Regions from separate parts of the Mesorhizobium sp. 131-2-1 genome, predicted to be linked through region 4. Evidence: riboswitches for the same ligand, from Rfam matches in the RefSeq annotation. Region 4 holds a riboswitch; each other region holds the start of a gene.
The links. A riboswitch is a leader RNA that binds a small molecule or an ion and turns the genes downstream of it on or off. The one in region 4 is predicted to bind cobalamin.
Positions count from the first base shown of each region.

Region 1: it holds a riboswitch for cobalamin, as region 4 does, so the genes downstream of both, metE (5-methyltetrahydropteroyltriglutamate--homocysteine S-methyltransferase) here and JG743_RS13865 (DUF1636 family protein) in region 4, are expected to answer to the same signal.
Region 2: it holds a riboswitch for cobalamin, as region 4 does, so the genes downstream of both, JG743_RS30660 (5-methyltetrahydropteroyltriglutamate--homocysteine S-methyltransferase) here and JG743_RS13865 (DUF1636 family protein) in region 4, are expected to answer to the same signal.
Region 3: it holds a riboswitch for cobalamin, as region 4 does, so the genes downstream of both, JG743_RS01890 (aromatic ring-hydroxylating oxygenase subunit alpha) here and JG743_RS13865 (DUF1636 family protein) in region 4, are expected to answer to the same signal.

Region 1 is NZ_AP023247.1:6,344,484-6,348,209, forward strand. It holds gene JG743_RS30550 (OmpW/AlkL family protein) at 1-159, shown strand, start outside; gene JG743_RS30555 (cytochrome P450 family protein) at 250-1,482, shown strand; partial or broken gene JG743_RS30560 (cytochrome P450) at 1,490-1,743, shown strand; cobalamin riboswitch at 2,015-2,215, shown strand; gene metE (5-methyltetrahydropteroyltriglutamate--homocysteine S-methyltransferase) at 2,332-3,726, shown strand, end outside.
Region 2 is NZ_AP023247.1:6,365,104-6,368,829, reverse strand. It holds partial or broken gene JG743_RS30665 (1-aminocyclopropane-1-carboxylate deaminase) at 137-1,262, opposite strand; partial or broken gene JG743_RS30660 (5-methyltetrahydropteroyltriglutamate--homocysteine S-methyltransferase) at 1,495-1,857, opposite strand; cobalamin riboswitch at 1,973-2,096, opposite strand; gene JG743_RS30655 (LuxR family transcriptional regulator) at 3,057-3,726, shown strand, end outside.
Region 3 is NZ_AP023247.1:410,538-414,263, reverse strand. It holds gene JG743_RS01905 (DUF680 domain-containing protein) at 1-205, opposite strand, end outside; gene JG743_RS01900 (DUF680 domain-containing protein) at 312-521, opposite strand; gene JG743_RS01895 (DUF680 domain-containing protein) at 591-797, opposite strand; cobalamin riboswitch at 1,300-1,502, shown strand; gene JG743_RS01890 (aromatic ring-hydroxylating oxygenase subunit alpha) at 1,621-2,868, shown strand; gene JG743_RS01885 (hybrid-cluster NAD(P)-dependent oxidoreductase) at 2,946-3,726, shown strand, end outside.
Region 4 is NZ_AP023247.1:2,882,359-2,886,084, forward strand. It holds gene JG743_RS13855 (cobaltochelatase subunit CobN) at 1-766, opposite strand, end outside; gene cobW (cobalamin biosynthesis protein CobW) at 784-1,821, opposite strand; gene JG743_RS13865 (DUF1636 family protein) at 1,824-2,252, opposite strand; cobalamin riboswitch at 2,291-2,496, opposite strand; gene JG743_RS13870 (DUF6348 family protein) at 2,556-3,248, opposite strand; gene JG743_RS13875 (winged helix-turn-helix domain-containing protein) at 3,303-3,726, opposite strand, start outside.

The DNA.
Region 1 (3,726 bases), 3.4 Mb from region 4:
TTCGACTACATGGTAGATCAGCACTGGGGCGTCAATTTCGACGTGAAGAAGCTTTTCCTTGAGCCCGACTTCGACGTCACTGTCGCCGGCACCAAGCTCACGGGCAAGGCCAAGCTCGATCCCTGGGTGATAGGCGCAGGTCTCACCTACCGCTTCTGAGGACGAAGCACGGGGCACTTTTCGAAGTCCGCGCGCGGATCTTCCGTGCCGAGAAGTGGACCCGCGATGGTTCTTAAAGGAGTTGTTGGCATGCGCGTAGAAAACGATCATTGCGACGTGATCGGTGTGCCGGCCGCTCCCACGCAACTTGATCGTCTTTCTTCTGCGATTCTGCGGCAGGGGGGGATGGCGCGAGTGTCGCTGCCAGGCGATGTGGTGACCTGGGCGGCAGCCCGTCACCAGACGCTCAGGCAGATGCTTTCCGACCAGCGTTTCAACAAGGACTGGCGACAGTGGCGGGCGCTGCAGGACGGCGAGATTCCCGAGGATCATCCGCTGATCGGGATATGCAAAGTGGACAACATGACCACGGCGCACGGCGCCGATCACCGGCGCTTGCGCGGCCTGCTGTCCAGCAGCTTCGCGCCCAGTCGTATCGCCTTGCTGGCGCCACGGGTCGAACAATGCGTCGATCGACTCCTGGCCGAGATGGCGCAGCGCGGCGGCAGTGCCGATCTGGTGAGCGAGTTCGCCGCTCCGCTGCCCACCAACGTGATCGCCGAACTGTTCGGTTTGCCGGACGAACAGCGCGAAGAGATCGTCGCGCTCACCTACAGCCTGGCCAACACCTCCGCCACAGCCGAAGAGGTGCGACAGACGCGGCAGCGCATCCCGGAGTTCTTCCGTCGCCTGATCGCGCTCAAGCGGGGCCAGCTCGGCGATGATCTGGCTTCGGCCCTGATCGTCGCGCGTGACAATGGCGAGCTCGTTTCCGACACCGAGCTCATCGACATGCTGTTCATGGTGCTCTCTGCGGGCTTCGTGACCACCGCCGGCGTCATCGGAAATGGCGTGCTGGCATTTCTGACGCATCCGCAGCAACTGCACCTGGTGCGCAGCGGCCAAGTTCCGTGGTCACAGGCGATCGAGGAGATCCTGCGCTGGGGCAGCTCAGCGGCCAATCTGCCGTTCCGCTATGCCACCCAGGACGTGGAGATCGACGGATGCATGGTCCGCCGCGGCGATGCCGTCCTGATGGCGTTCCATGCGGCGAACCGGGACGAAAAGGCCTTCGGTCCCGGCGCCGACAGGTTCGATGTCACCCGGCGGCACAACCCACACCTGTCATTCGGCGAGGGGCCGCATTCCTGCCTGGGCGCTGCGCTGGCGCGCCTGGAATTGCGCTGCGCCTTCCCCGCGCTGTTCGGGCGACTGGAGGATCTGGCACTGACCATCGCCGCGGAGGACGTCATCTATATGCCGTCTTACGTCATTCGCTGCCCACAGCGCCTGCCGGTCAGCTTCCGCCCTTCCGTCACTTAGAGAGAGTGCGGCATTCACCCCGGATTCGGTGATTCTCGGTTCGCCGGGGTGGCTGGTCTCGCAACGAGGGGGCGAGCATGACCGGTTACGCACGATCGTAGCGCAGCCTTCAGCAATCGCAGGGTGAAGCTGCTCGCGCAGCAGGTGGAGGCGATCGCCGCGCAGTTGTTCGAGACGCTGGAGGCCCAGCCCCAGCCCGCCGACCTGAGGCGCCACCTCTCCTTTCCGCTACCGGACGTGGTCATCAGCGCGCTGATGGGCGAATGCGCAAGCACGCTGAGCGAAGCCGAGCGGGGAACAACTACCGGGATTCCCGGCGGACCGTGAAGACCTGGCCCGACTTTACGCCCTTGAGCCCGGCGACCTCGATCTGATGGCGTCGCCGATGGGGACAAGAACCTCGCCGAGCCTACACTGATGAGAGGCCGCATCGTATGCGGCTTTGGGCGAAAGAGACCGGTCAGCACAAGGGCATATTCGCATCATCACATAAACATCTCGTTATATGTATTGACAAGGAGCGAAGCGGCTGTGATTGTGCGCATGTCGTGGTTCTCCGCGCGGCACTGCCGTAAGCGGAGCTAAGAGGGAAGCCGGTGGGATGCCGGCGCTGCCCCCGCAACTGTTAGCGGCGAGCCAAGCCCATTGGTGTCACTGAGGCGAACGGCCTCGGGAAGACGGGCAGAGGCTTTGACCCGCGAGCCAGGAGACCTGCCACGACGAACAACGTCCACGGGCGGGGTGTCTCGGAGGTCGCGGTAGCCCGGCTTCGTGCCGCCTGCTCGCGCGTTCCTTGTCCCCACGCCCCAACCATCGGGGTATGGCATGACTGTCTCTCAACAAATTCCTGTGGCAACGCTCGGCGTGCCGCGTATCGGTCGACGGCGGGAACTGAAATTCGCGCTTGAAAGCTACTGGTCCGGAAAATCTCCCGCTGCCGACCTGCTCGCGACGGCGAAGGCGCTACGCGCCGCCAGCTGGAGGGAGCAGCACGATCACGGCGTGTCGAAAATCCCGTCCAACGATTTCTCGCTTTATGACCATGTGCTCGACACCGTCATCATGGTCGGCGCCGTGCCGGCACGATACGTCTGGACTGACGGCGAGGTCCCACTCGATACCTATTTCGCCATGGCGCGCGGCGACCAAGGTCAGGCCGCTGATTGTGGACATGCCGGTGACGAGCATGCGGCCAACGGGCATGGCCTTGCCGCGATGGAAATGACCAAATGGTTCGACACCAACTATCACTACATTGTGCCGGAACTTACGGACGATCAGAGCTTTGCCCTCTCGTCGGCGAAACCGGTCGATCATTTCCTCGAGGCCAAGGCGCTCGGCATCCACACGCGCCCGGTCCTGCTTGGACCGGTTAGCTTTCTCAAGTTGGCGAAGTCACCTGAGGAAGGTTTCAACCCTATCGCGCTCCTGCCACGGCTGCTGCCCGTCTACGAGGAGCTTCTGCGGAGGCTGAAGCTCGCGGGAGCCGATTGGGTGCAGATCGATGAGCCGGCGCTCGTGCTCGATCTGGTCCCCAACGAACGGGATGCGCTCCAATTCGCCTACTGCCGGCTGTCGAAAGCAGCACCCGAGTTGAAGATCATGGTTGCTACCTATTTCGGATCGCTGGGAGACAATCTCGAGACCGCAATTTCTCTGCCCGTGGCGGGACTGCACGTCGATCTCGTGCGCGCTCCAGAGCAGTTGGACACCGTCGGCCGGCTCGCGCGGAAGGAACTTGTGCTCTCGCTCGGGCTGATCGACGGCCGCAACGTTTGGCGCGCGAACCTGCCTGCCATGCTTGACCGCATCAAACCGATCGTCGCCGGTTGGCCGCTGGACCGCGTGGAGATCGCCCCGTCCTGCTCGATGCTGCATGTGCCGATCGACCTGGACATAGAGACGGCACTCGATGCGGATGTGAAATCGTGGCTCGCCTTCGCGGCGCAAAAAACCGACGAGCTGGTCGTGCTCGCCCGTGCCCTGGCTGAAGGCCGGGACGCGGTCGCCGCCGAACTAGAGGCGTCGGCTGAGGCTGCCGCCGCTCGCGCGACATCCGCTAAGGTGCATGATCCGCTCGTCGAAGGTCGGGTCGCCAGCATCAAGGTCGCCATGACGCGCCGGAAGAGCGCATTCGACGTGCGCTCCAAGCTTCAGGGCGACACGTTTGGCTTGCCATCCTTCCCCACCACGACGATCGGCTCCTTCCCGCAAACAGCCGAGGTTCGCAAGGCGCGGGCAGCC
Region 2 (3,726 bases), 3.3 Mb from region 4:
TGTTGAAGCTGCTGCAGCGCTGGCGCGACGAAGCCGGCCAGGCTGGGCACACGATCAAGCGGATCGCCGTCACCTATGAGGCGGCTGGAGACGGCTTTTGGCTGGCGCGTCGGCTGTGGGCGCGCGACATCGAAGCCTATGCCATCCACCCCGCCAGCGTTGCGGTGTCGCGTGAGCACCGGCGCGCCAAAACCGATCGTCTCGACACGGAGCTTTTGATGCGCGTCTTCCTTGGCTGGCTGCGCGGGAATTGCTGGCGGGAACGTTCTGGACATCCTTCCTTGTAGGAGTAGCTGTAGCCATTGATGGCCGGCGCGCCACCGAGATGCGCGTAGAGAATCCTCGAGCCCTCGGGGAAGAAGCCTCTTCTAGTCAGATCGATCAGGCCGGACTTTCCCTCGTACACCGGATGGATGATCAAGGCCTCCGTGCGGGCCGCCAGCCGGATCGCGTCATTCGTGGCGTCCGAGGGAACGCCATAGGCGGGATGGGCATAGTCGGAATTGATAACGATTTCGTCCTCGCGCACGGGGCGGCCCAGCCCGACGAGAGCGGCGGTGTCGTCGACGATGCGGCGGACCTGGGCACGGGTCTGAGCGAGCGTGCCCGCGGCATCGATGCCGATCACCCGGTCGGCGCGGCCTTGCGCGGCGAAGTCGAGCCGGTCACAACACACACGATGATGTAGTCGAAAGCAAAGCCAAGCTCGGTTTCCTGCCTGGGCACCTCTTCGGCGAAGCCGACATAGCCCAGCCCGCCGAACTTGTACACCGAGGCGCCGGCCGGGATCGGATAGGGCTTGCCGCCGGCGTCCTTCACCGACTGAATAGCGTCCTCCCAGCTTTTGCGGATGTCGATATCAAAGCCGTCGTCGACAAGCCGGCTGTCCGCGCCCATCAGGCGCGTCAGCAGGATGTTGCCGACCCGGTCGTAGACCGCATCATGGTGCGGCATCCATTTCTCCTGGATCACCACGCACCTCATGCCGATCTTGGCCGCGTCGCCGCGACCAGGCGTGTATGATTCGACTGGACGCCGCCGATAGACACCAGCGTATCGGTGCCGATGCGAAGAGAGTCCGGCACGATGTATTCGAGCTTTCGCAGCTTGTTCCCGCCCATGGCGAAACCGGAATTGCAGTCGTCATGTTTTGCGTAAATCTGCACCTTTCCGCCCAACGCGGCGCTCAGGCGCGGCAGATGTTCGATCGGGGTCGGGCCGAAGGTCAGCGGATATCGTTCGAACTTCTCAAGAAGTGACATCTAAATGGCTCCAGTTCGATATCAGAAAAGTTATAGCGAATTCGCCCACTCCGTCTCCATCAGCCGCTCGGCGGGCGAAGCCAATCATCTCGCACAGGAGATCGGCATCAGATGTTCTCTCCATGAGCGCGCAGGTTAATCATGTCGCCGCGACCGGCGCTGCCTGTGGCGAGACGAGCCAATAAGGACTGCCCGACGCTATCGGGACCGGGACCAGGAGCACAGGGCAAGGCGCATGCTCCTGACCAGAGTCGCAATTCTCCGTCTGACCTTGGTTGCCGTGGGCCATGGCGAAATAGATGTCGAGTGGGACCTCGCCGCCATTCCGTGCGTAGCGGGACGGCAGGGCGCCGACAACGGCGGCGGTGTCGAGTACATGGTCGTAGAGCGAAAAGTCGTTCGACGGGATTTTCGACACACCGCGATCGCGCTGCTCCTCCCAGCTCGCGGCTCGGAGCGCCTTTGCCGTCGCGAGAAGCTCGGCAGCGCAAGACTATCCTGACCAATAGCTTTCAAGCGAGAATTTCAATTCCCGCCTACGACCAATACGCGGCACACCAAGCGTTGCTACAGGAATTTGCTGAGAGAGAGTCATGCGATACCCCGATGGTTGGCGTGGGGGGCAACGAAGGCGCCAGTAGGCCGATACGAACGCCGGGCTGCAGCGGCCACCGAGACACCCCGCCCGTGGACAATAGTTCGCCGTGGCAGGTCTCCTGGCTCGGGGGTCATAGCCTCTACCCGTCTTCCCGAGGCTGTTCGCCTCAGTGACATGAGTGGGGTCGGCTCGCCTCTAATAGTTGCGGGGGCAGCGCCGGCATCGACCGGCTTCCCGCTCCGCTGCGGAGATGGAAAAGCGGGGCGGGTGCTGGGCGGCCCGTTCGGTTGGCTCCAGTGGTCACGACCGGCGTGCTGTTTTCTACGATTGGGGCGACCTGGGCTGGCGGGCAGCCGTCCATAGTCACGATGACGAGACAAGCCAGGCGGTTGCTTTTTTAAGCGGCTCAAGAAGGGTCATCTCTACGCGATGTCTAGGTCTGTGATAGCCTGCGAAGCGCTGGCCGTTTTCGCAGGAATACTGCCTTATAGGACGCGATTGCGCCGTCCATTGCCGCACTTCCAAAATTAACCTAATGGCATCACTCCACCACTCTGGAGTCACGGATGATAGGCGCAACTTACAGGGGCTACACCGCCGGACCTTCCGCAAGATGATGGGAACGGCGCTTGGCTGTCGAAGCCGGAAACACTCGCGGCAATGTATACTGCGACCAGCGAGGAACTGGCAGGTGCAGCCTGTGAACTATGATGTCGACCAATGCGGTTGTAGTTCGCGAGAATCGCGCTTTTGCATGGACGGACTCAACCTTCACGAAACGCGTTCACGCGAGCTTTCATTTTCTGAGGCAATCGTCAGAAACGTGACCTTCCAGTCGAACCGGCGTACCACTCGTCCGCGTGCGCATTTATCCTAAAAAGGTCAAATCTGTATTTGAGCTTCGACCGAATGGAGCCCCTTCACCTGTACGGCCAGACCGCGAGAGCTTCCTCAGGCATCGCAGCGTCTACACCGAGGCAGGGAATTTCAGATCCGGTTGGGGGCACCATCCCGATTCAGCACGGCTGGACCTTATATGAAAGCACTTGGCTTGTGCCAATGTCTGAGGCCACTGGCGCCAGTTGGCGCGGTTTGCGGCAATGCTCTCGCAAGAGCGTCACGGACCTCTTCCGCACCGTCACCTTTCAAATGACACGTTGCCGGAGAGCCAAGGGAAGGAGCTGAAAAGGGGAGAGATGCAGACTGTCTTCGAGAGATTCTTGGAACGGCTTTCCGAAAGCGTCGATGAGGCTGATCTCCGCGGCGCCCTGGCCGATGTCGCCTCTGGACTCGATCTGCTCACTTTCGCCTATTTCTCCTTTTCCCCGCGGTCTGATGGCAAACCCACGCTGATCTCGAATTATCCGGCGCCCTGGACAGCACGTTATCTTGAGAACCGGTATCAGAGTGTTGACCCGGTCATCGTGCGCGCACGCAGTGGCGGATGCCCGTTTCGATGGCGATCCGATCTGAACGGCGAGGAGGCTGCAGGGGCTCAGGTTTTTGAAGAAGCGGCGCAGTTTGGCATCTGCTGCGGCATGACGATCCCGATTATCGACCGCCGAGGGAATTTTGCTGCGATAACCTTTGCCGCAGACAAGCCCGACGCTGTATTTTTTCGCGCCGCAGAACGCCACGAAGAAGGTCTCCGGTATATCGCGACCTGTTTTCATATGTTTGTTCGCCGCAAACTGTCCGCCGATCGAGTGATCGATGGTGTCCTGCTGACGCCGCGCGAATACGAGTGCCTGCAGTGGGCAGTACAAGGCAAGTCCGATTGGGAGATCGGCTGCATCCTCGGGATCACGCAGCGAACGGCCGCCTTTCATCTGGGCAACGCTCGCGGGAAGCTTGGGGTGACGACCA
Region 3 (3,726 bases), 2.5 Mb from region 4:
GGGCTGACTTCTCGACGTCGCCCGACGAGTTCAGCAGCTTGTAGACCGGCGAGCTGGTGTCGCGCGTCGAAGACGTCTGGGTGGTGTCGACGCCGGTGGCGACCGGCCGCTGGTTGATGTCGGTCCCGCCAACATTGTCATTGCGGGCATAAGCGCTGCCGGCGGCAATCAAAAGAGCGGCGGCAGTAAGAGCAATCTTCTTCATTTTTGGTACTCCTGAATTTGTATCGGAGCGGCGGGCTTGTCCGCCGCGTCTATCTTCGGTTGGCCACAACCCGGACCAGAGGTCCGGGAGCGCGGTCCGCGTCGGCTTAGTTGTTGCCGAAGAGGTTGCGGTCGCTGCCCTGGTTGGCGGGCTTCTCGGCGGCCGGCTGCGAGTGCTTGATCGAAGCGGTGTACGAGCTGTCGACCGCGGTGGCCGGCTGGTTGGCGCCGTCCGAACCGTAATGGTCGCTGCCGGCTGCAAAGGCGCCGCCCGAAATGGCCAGAAGGGCCGCGGTGGCAAGAACGATCTTCTTCATTTTAGTGCTCCTGAATTCCTGACGATCCCGAGCGGCGGGCCCTTGCCCACCGCGGTCAGGGATCGGCTGTTAGTTGTTGCCGAACAGGTTGCGGTCAGCGCCCTGGGCAGGCGTCTGGGCAGCCGGTTCCGACTTCTTGATCGAGGCCGTGTACGAGCTGTCGACAGAAGCGGCGGTCTGGTTGGCACCGTTCGAGCCGTAGTGGTCGCTGCCACCGGCAAAGGCGCTGCCGGAAATGGCCAGAAGGGCGGCGGCAGTAAGAACAATCTTTTTCATTTTTGGTACTCCAGTATTTTTTCCGTCCGTCTAGCGGCGTGTCTTGGGAGGAAATCGCGTCGTTCGGACAGCCCCGATGTGGGAGAGCCCATACCCGCTTTCCAATCACGAAGTTGTTGCGCCTGGCCCATGACTCTGCATCTTGAAATTGTGCCAAGGCCTCCTACACGTGAGCTTTTATGGAACAATATCCGTAGCTTAGGCGAATGGGCCATCGCGCCAATTGACGATTTGGAAGATCTGCGTTCACAGCGTCTTGCACGCATTGTCAACAGAAACGAACCGTTCGGTTCGATTTTAGAATCTCCTAATAGTCACTTTTCGATACTGGTAACCAGTTCAGAGCCGGCTGGAGGTCGATACGAGGGCGTTTCCAGTGCGCGATTCGGATTGCCCCGAGCACGGAAATTCGGTGCGCTGGAGTGCCGCGAAGCCGAAAGCCGTGTCGCGCCCGCATCGATGCGATGTCGTTTTCGTACCGACGGTTCGCCGGCCGTCGTGATTAGATCAGGTCATCTCAGGTGCCGCCCCGTGACGACGGGACGGAGAATTGGGAAGCCGGTCGAATTCCGGCGCTGCCCCCGCAACGGTGGTGGAGTTCAAGTCGCGACGGGAGACCACTGGGCCATCTAGCCTGGGAAGGTGCCGCGACCGCCCGTCAGGGCACTCCAAAGCCCGGAAACCAGCCCGAGATTCTTTGACTCGACTGATCGCGGTGGGCGGTCAAGAGGCGGATGGCGCGTGCCCGGCCCTGCCGGCGGCCGCCGTTCCTCTCCATCACCACCAGTTCAGTCCTTGATGCGACCGACGCGAGGGACAGGACATGGATGCGCGCAACGACATGCTGAGGCACCTGCACAACCGCAGGCCGGGCTTTTCGCTCGAACAGCCTTTCTACACCGACCCGGATTACTTCAAGCTCGACATGGAGTTGATCTGGTACCGCGACTGGCTGTTCATCGGCCACGATTGCGAATTGCCGAAGCCGGGCAGCTACATCACCGCGCAGGTCGGCGATTATCCGGTGGTCCTTGTCCGCGACCAGCAGGGCAGGGTCAATGCCTTCCACAATTCCTGCCGCCATCGCGGCAGCCGCGTCTGCAACGCCGAGAAGGGCACGGCGGCGAAGCTCGTCTGCCCCTACCATCAATGGACCTACGAGCTCGACGGCAGGCTGCTGTTCGCCCGCCAGATGGCGGACGGTTTCGACAAGAGCCAGTTCGGCCTGAAGCCGGTCGCCTGCGAAAGCGTCGGCGGCTACATCTTCATCTGCCTGGCGAAGGAGCCGGCCGATTTCGCGCCGATGCGCGCCATGATCGAACCCTATCTCCTGCCGCACAGGTTGAGCGAGGCGAAAGTCGCCTTCGAATCGACCATTGTCGAGAAGGGCAACTGGAAGCTGGTCTGGGAGAACAACCGCGAGTGCTACCACTGCGCCGGCAATCATCCGGAGCTCTGCAAGACCTTCCCTGAAGCCCCGACCGTGACGGGCGTGCAGGGCGCCGACAGCGATCCCGAGATGCTGGCGCACTGGGCGAAATGCGAGGCGGCCGGCCTGCCGAGCAAGTTCCGCATCGACCCCGCCGGGCAATACCGCGCCACCCGCGCCCCGCTGCTGCGCGATGCCATCAGCTACACGATGAACGGCAAGCGCGCGGTGAGGAAGAACCTCTCCGACAGTGTCGCCGCGGACCGCATCGGCACGCTGATGCATTACCACTATCCGACGACCTGGAACCATATCCTGATCGATCACGCCGTCACCTTCCGCGTGCTGCCGATCAGCGCCACCGAAACCGCGGTGACGACGAAATGGCTGGTGCACAAGGATGCGGTGGAAGGCGTCGACTACGATCTCGCCGAACTCACCCATGTCTGGACCGAGACCAACGACCAGGATCGCCGCATCGTCGAGGAAAACGCGCACGGCATCCTGTCGCCGGCCTATGAGCCCGGCCCCTATTCGGAGCTGCACGAGGGCGGCGTCATCCAGTTCGTCGAATGGTACGCCGCCTTCATCGGCCCGCGCCTTGCTGAAGGTGGTCGACCGGCGCTGCGCAGCGTCGCCTAGCGCATGGCGCCCAAAAGTGTTCGGCGGTTTTGGGGTAGCGAGATGCGCAAGACAAGAAAGGTAAGGGGATGAACGCGATGACCGATCTCGGCCTCTATCGCCACCTCGACGAGATGGCGCCGTGGAACGATCGGCTGCAGGTGCTGGAGGTGATCGGCGTCAGCGACGAGGCGCCGGACGTCAAGACCTTCACCTTCCGCTCCGACAACCAGACCTGGTTCCGCTACAAGCCGGGCCAGTTCGTGACGCTGGAACTGCCGACCGCCGACGGTCCGCTGATGCGCACCTACACGCTGTCGTCGTCGCCGTCGCGGCCGTTCTCGATCGCGGTGACGGTGAAGGCGCAGGCCGGCAGCATCGGCACGCGCTGGATGTTCGACAATCTCAAGCCCGGCGCCCATGTGAAGGCCTACGGCCCGGCCGGCGATTTCTCGCTGCACAGCCATCCGGCGGCCAAATACCTGTTCATCTCGGCCGGCTCCGGGGTCACGCCGATGATGTCGATGCTGCGCTGGCTGAACGACTGCGCGCCATGGACCGATGTCGGCTTCGTCAACTGCGCGCGCAGGGCGGAAGAGATCATCTTCCGCAAGGAACTGGAATTGCTGGGCAGCCGCATGCCCGGCCTGTCGCTCGGCTTCATGATCGAGGAACGCTCCAGCCGCGAAGGCTGGTTCGGCCATATGGGTCGCATCGACGCCATAAGGCTTCCGCTTCTGGCACCTGACTTCCGCGAGCGGGAAATCTTCTGCTGCGGCCCCGACCCGTTTATGCGCGCCGTGCGGCAGATGCTGGAGGCCGCCGGCTTCGACATGGCCAAATACCACCAGGAAAGCTTTGCCGCGCCTGCGGTGGAGG
Region 4 (3,726 bases):
TCAGCGATGCAAGCGCATTCTCCACAAAGGCGAGGGACGCCGGGTCCTTGAGGCTGGAGACGAAGATCGGGGCCGGCGCCATTCCGCGCTGCCTGAGCGCCTCGACAAGCGCATCGATCGGCGCGACATCGGCGGCCAGCAGCATCGAACGGTAGAACAGGATGGGGATGACTGCTTCTTCTTCCTTCCCGACGAAGGGAAGGGAGACCACACCGTGTCCAGGTTCGTAGTACCCCGCCTTCGGCACGCTGACCGGCTCGGCCACCGCCGTATCCGACCCCGCCAGCCGCGCCAGCCTCTTCACCAGCGCCGCCATATTGGTCGGCCCGCCTTCGCGGAAATAGCCGAGCAGGCTGTCCAACTCGGCGCGTGGCAGGGTCGAGCCCTCGATCAGGCGCAGATCCTCGTCATGGCTCTCGCCGGGCAGTAGCGCCAGCTTGATGCCGCGTTCGCGCGCAACCGCGGTGAGCTGGTCGCAGCCATAGCGCCACCAGTCATAGCCGCCGAGGATGCGGACCAGGATCACCCTGGCATGGCGGGCGACGCTGTCGATCCAGAGGTCGACCGACATGGGGTGGCGCAGGTCGCGCAAGGCGGCAAGCCGCATCGCGGGCAATCGCTCGGAGTCGGCCTTCCACGCTGTTGCCAGTCCCGAGAGGTCGCTGTCGGTGAAGGACAGCGCCACGACATCCGCAGGCGTCTGCCTGAGATCGACAGGCTCGGCGAGATCGTCGAGCGAGGCGGATGTGGTGGTGAGGATGTGCATGGCGGTTCGGGTTTGCCTCAGCCGGCGAGGATACGCTCGATCGCCGGGCGGTTCAGGCCCTTGAGGCCGATGACGACGAGGCGCGAGCGGCGGTCGTCGTCCGCCGTCCAGGCGCGGTCGTAGTAATGATTGACGCGCGGACCGACCGCCTGCAGCAGGAGCCGCATCGGCTTGCCGCCGACCTCGACGAAGCCTTTCACACGCAACACATTCTCTTCTTCCGCGGCGGTGGCGACGCGCTTTGCCAACTCGTCCGGATTGGCGATCGAGGGAATGTCGACAATGAACGTGTCGAAGTCGTCATGCTCGTGGTCGAATGCACCGTCATGATGGGATTTGCGGTTCTCGATGTCGTCCTCGACGGCGAGACCGAGCCCCAGCAGTATGGAGGGATCGACCTTGCCGTGAGACGTCGGCACGATCTTCACGGCGCGGGCGGAGTGTTCGTTGACGATGGCGTTGGCGCGGGCTGAGCCGGCGGCGTCCATCAGGTCGCTCTTCGACAGGATGATCAGGTCGGCGCAGGCGATCTGGTCCTCGAAGACCTCCTCGACCGGATCGTCATGGTCGAGCGTCGCGTCGGCGGCACGCTGCGCCTGCAAGGCGTCCATGTCGTTGGCGACGCGGCCTTCGGCCAATGCCGGGCCATCGACCACGGCGATCACGCCATCGACGGTGACGCGGCTTTTCACTGTCGGCCACTGGAAGGCCTGGACCAGCGGCTTGGGCAGAGCGAGGCCGGAGGTTTCGATCAGGATGTGGTCGACTTTCGGCGTCAGCGACAGGATCTGGTCGAGCGCGGGCACGAAATCGTCGGCCACGGTGCAGCAGATGCAGCCATTGGCCAGTTCGACGATGTTCTCCTCCGGACAGGTGTCAATGCCGCAGCCCTTGAGGATCTCCCCGTCAATGCCGATGTCGCCAAACTCGTTGACAATGATCGCGATACGCTTGCCGCCGGCGTTCTCCAGGAGATGGCGGACCAGCGTCGTCTTGCCGGCGCCGAGGAAGCCGGTGACGACGGTGCAGGGGACGCGGGAAACGGAAGCGGTCATGGTCAGTCCTTAAGGAGGTCGAGGGGAGGGATGCGGGCGACGAGGCCGCGTTTCAGCGAATCGGGGCGGCCGCGCCAGGGGATGAGGCCGTCGGTCGAGGTGGCGAAGAGTTTGGCGCCAGCAACAAGATCGGCGCCGCTGCTGGCAGTGAGGTCGCCAAAAACGTAGCTCCAGCAGCCGTCGCGAAGGATCGCGGCGCTCAGGCGGCGCTTGCAATTGCCAAGGCATTCGATGGTACGGATGCGGATGTTTTCATCCGCTGCAGCGCGGCGCGTGTCTTCGGCAAGCAGCGCGCCGGCGCGGGGATGGGCATCGGAGCCGGTTTCGTCGCGACAGTACGAGCAGACAATGACGGTGACGCCGGCCAGATCGTCGTCATGGCCGGACAATGCGTCCGCTCTATCAGCCGAAAAACTGCTGTCGCGCTCCAAATCAGGCTCCTTGCCCGGAAAACCCGCCAGGCGATCGGATTCTTTTGTCTCAGACGGCAGGTCTCCTGGCTCGCGGGTCATCGCCTTGGTTGCCGCCTTCCCGGGAACATCCCAGTGGTTTTCGGCCGAGGCTCGTCGCTTACAGTTGCGGGGACAGCCGCGGAATTGGGATCGTCGATCCCGCACCGCATTCCCTCTTGGCCCCAGCCGTTGCGGGCAGGGGACCGTCTGTTGTGGATTTAGGCTTTTGGGGGCAGCGGTGTCAACGCGCGGCTACGACACCGCGATGTCGGCCAGAGGCTGTCATGTGCCGCCAATCGGCAGAGCCAGAATAACTTGCCTGACTGCTTGATAACCATCGCCATGGTCCCAGTCATGGCTGAGGGCTAGATCCTGTCCTTCTTGCCAAACCTTATTGTCCAGAAGGACCTCGGCACAAATAAGCTCGCCCTTTAAAGCTGCAAAAAAAGTGCGTACAAAATGACTGCCGGGCGAAACGGAGGCCGTGAACAGCTTTTCCAGTTTGGCATAGAATGTTGGATAACTCCGGTTCAGCGAACATAGCTCGGTGGTGGCCTGGGAAATGACCGGTCCGCCATAGATTTTCCAGCGAGCATTTTTTTGCCATATCTTCCAATCGGGACTGCTTTTCTGCCAAACCTCTACTTCTGCCTGCATGTTGTCGCAGACATGATCAGCCAGCCCCTCGATGGCCACGTGGAAAACGCCGCGGAGAAATTTTTCAAACGCCTGATTTAATTCTTGTTCGCGCGTGTCACCGAAGCCAGCAAAGGATTCAATGACTGGCTGAACATCAAGCAGTGGAGAAAAAATGTAGATTTCGAGGACCAGCCGGCCAGCTCCCGTCTCGAACACCTCAGCCTCAAACCGAAGTTGCCCCGACTGTAGCAAAACGTCCTGATCTCTACGCACTGCATCGATTCCATGCGCAATCAATGCGCCATGGATCATGTCGAGCACTTTGTCCGATGCCATTGCACAACCTACGAGGCTTATTGGAGGGTCTATGACAGACGCTGCAGGGGTTGCCTATCTTATCTCGCCAGCCAGCGCCGGCCCCAAATCGCCGGCCGGCGTCACTTCGATGCGCTCGAGCCCGAGCCAGCCCTGCATCTGTTTCAGCTCTTCAAGCAACTGGGCGGCGGTTTCCGGCGGAGCGCCGGCCTCGGCATAGGCGGCATGGACACGCAGCACGCTGGCCGGGCGGTCGGCGCGCAGGTCGACGCGGGCGACGATCCGGTCGCCGAGCAGGAAGGGCAGGACGTAGTAGCCATACTGGCGTTTTTCGGCCGGGGTGTAGATCTCGATGCGGTAGCGGAAGTCGAAGAGCTTTTCGGTCCGCGTGCGCTCGAAGACGACCGGATCGAACGGCGCGAGCAGGGCACGCGCCTCGATCTTGCGCGGGAAACGGGCGTCCTTGTGCAGATAAGCGGTCTTGTCCCAGCCCTCGACC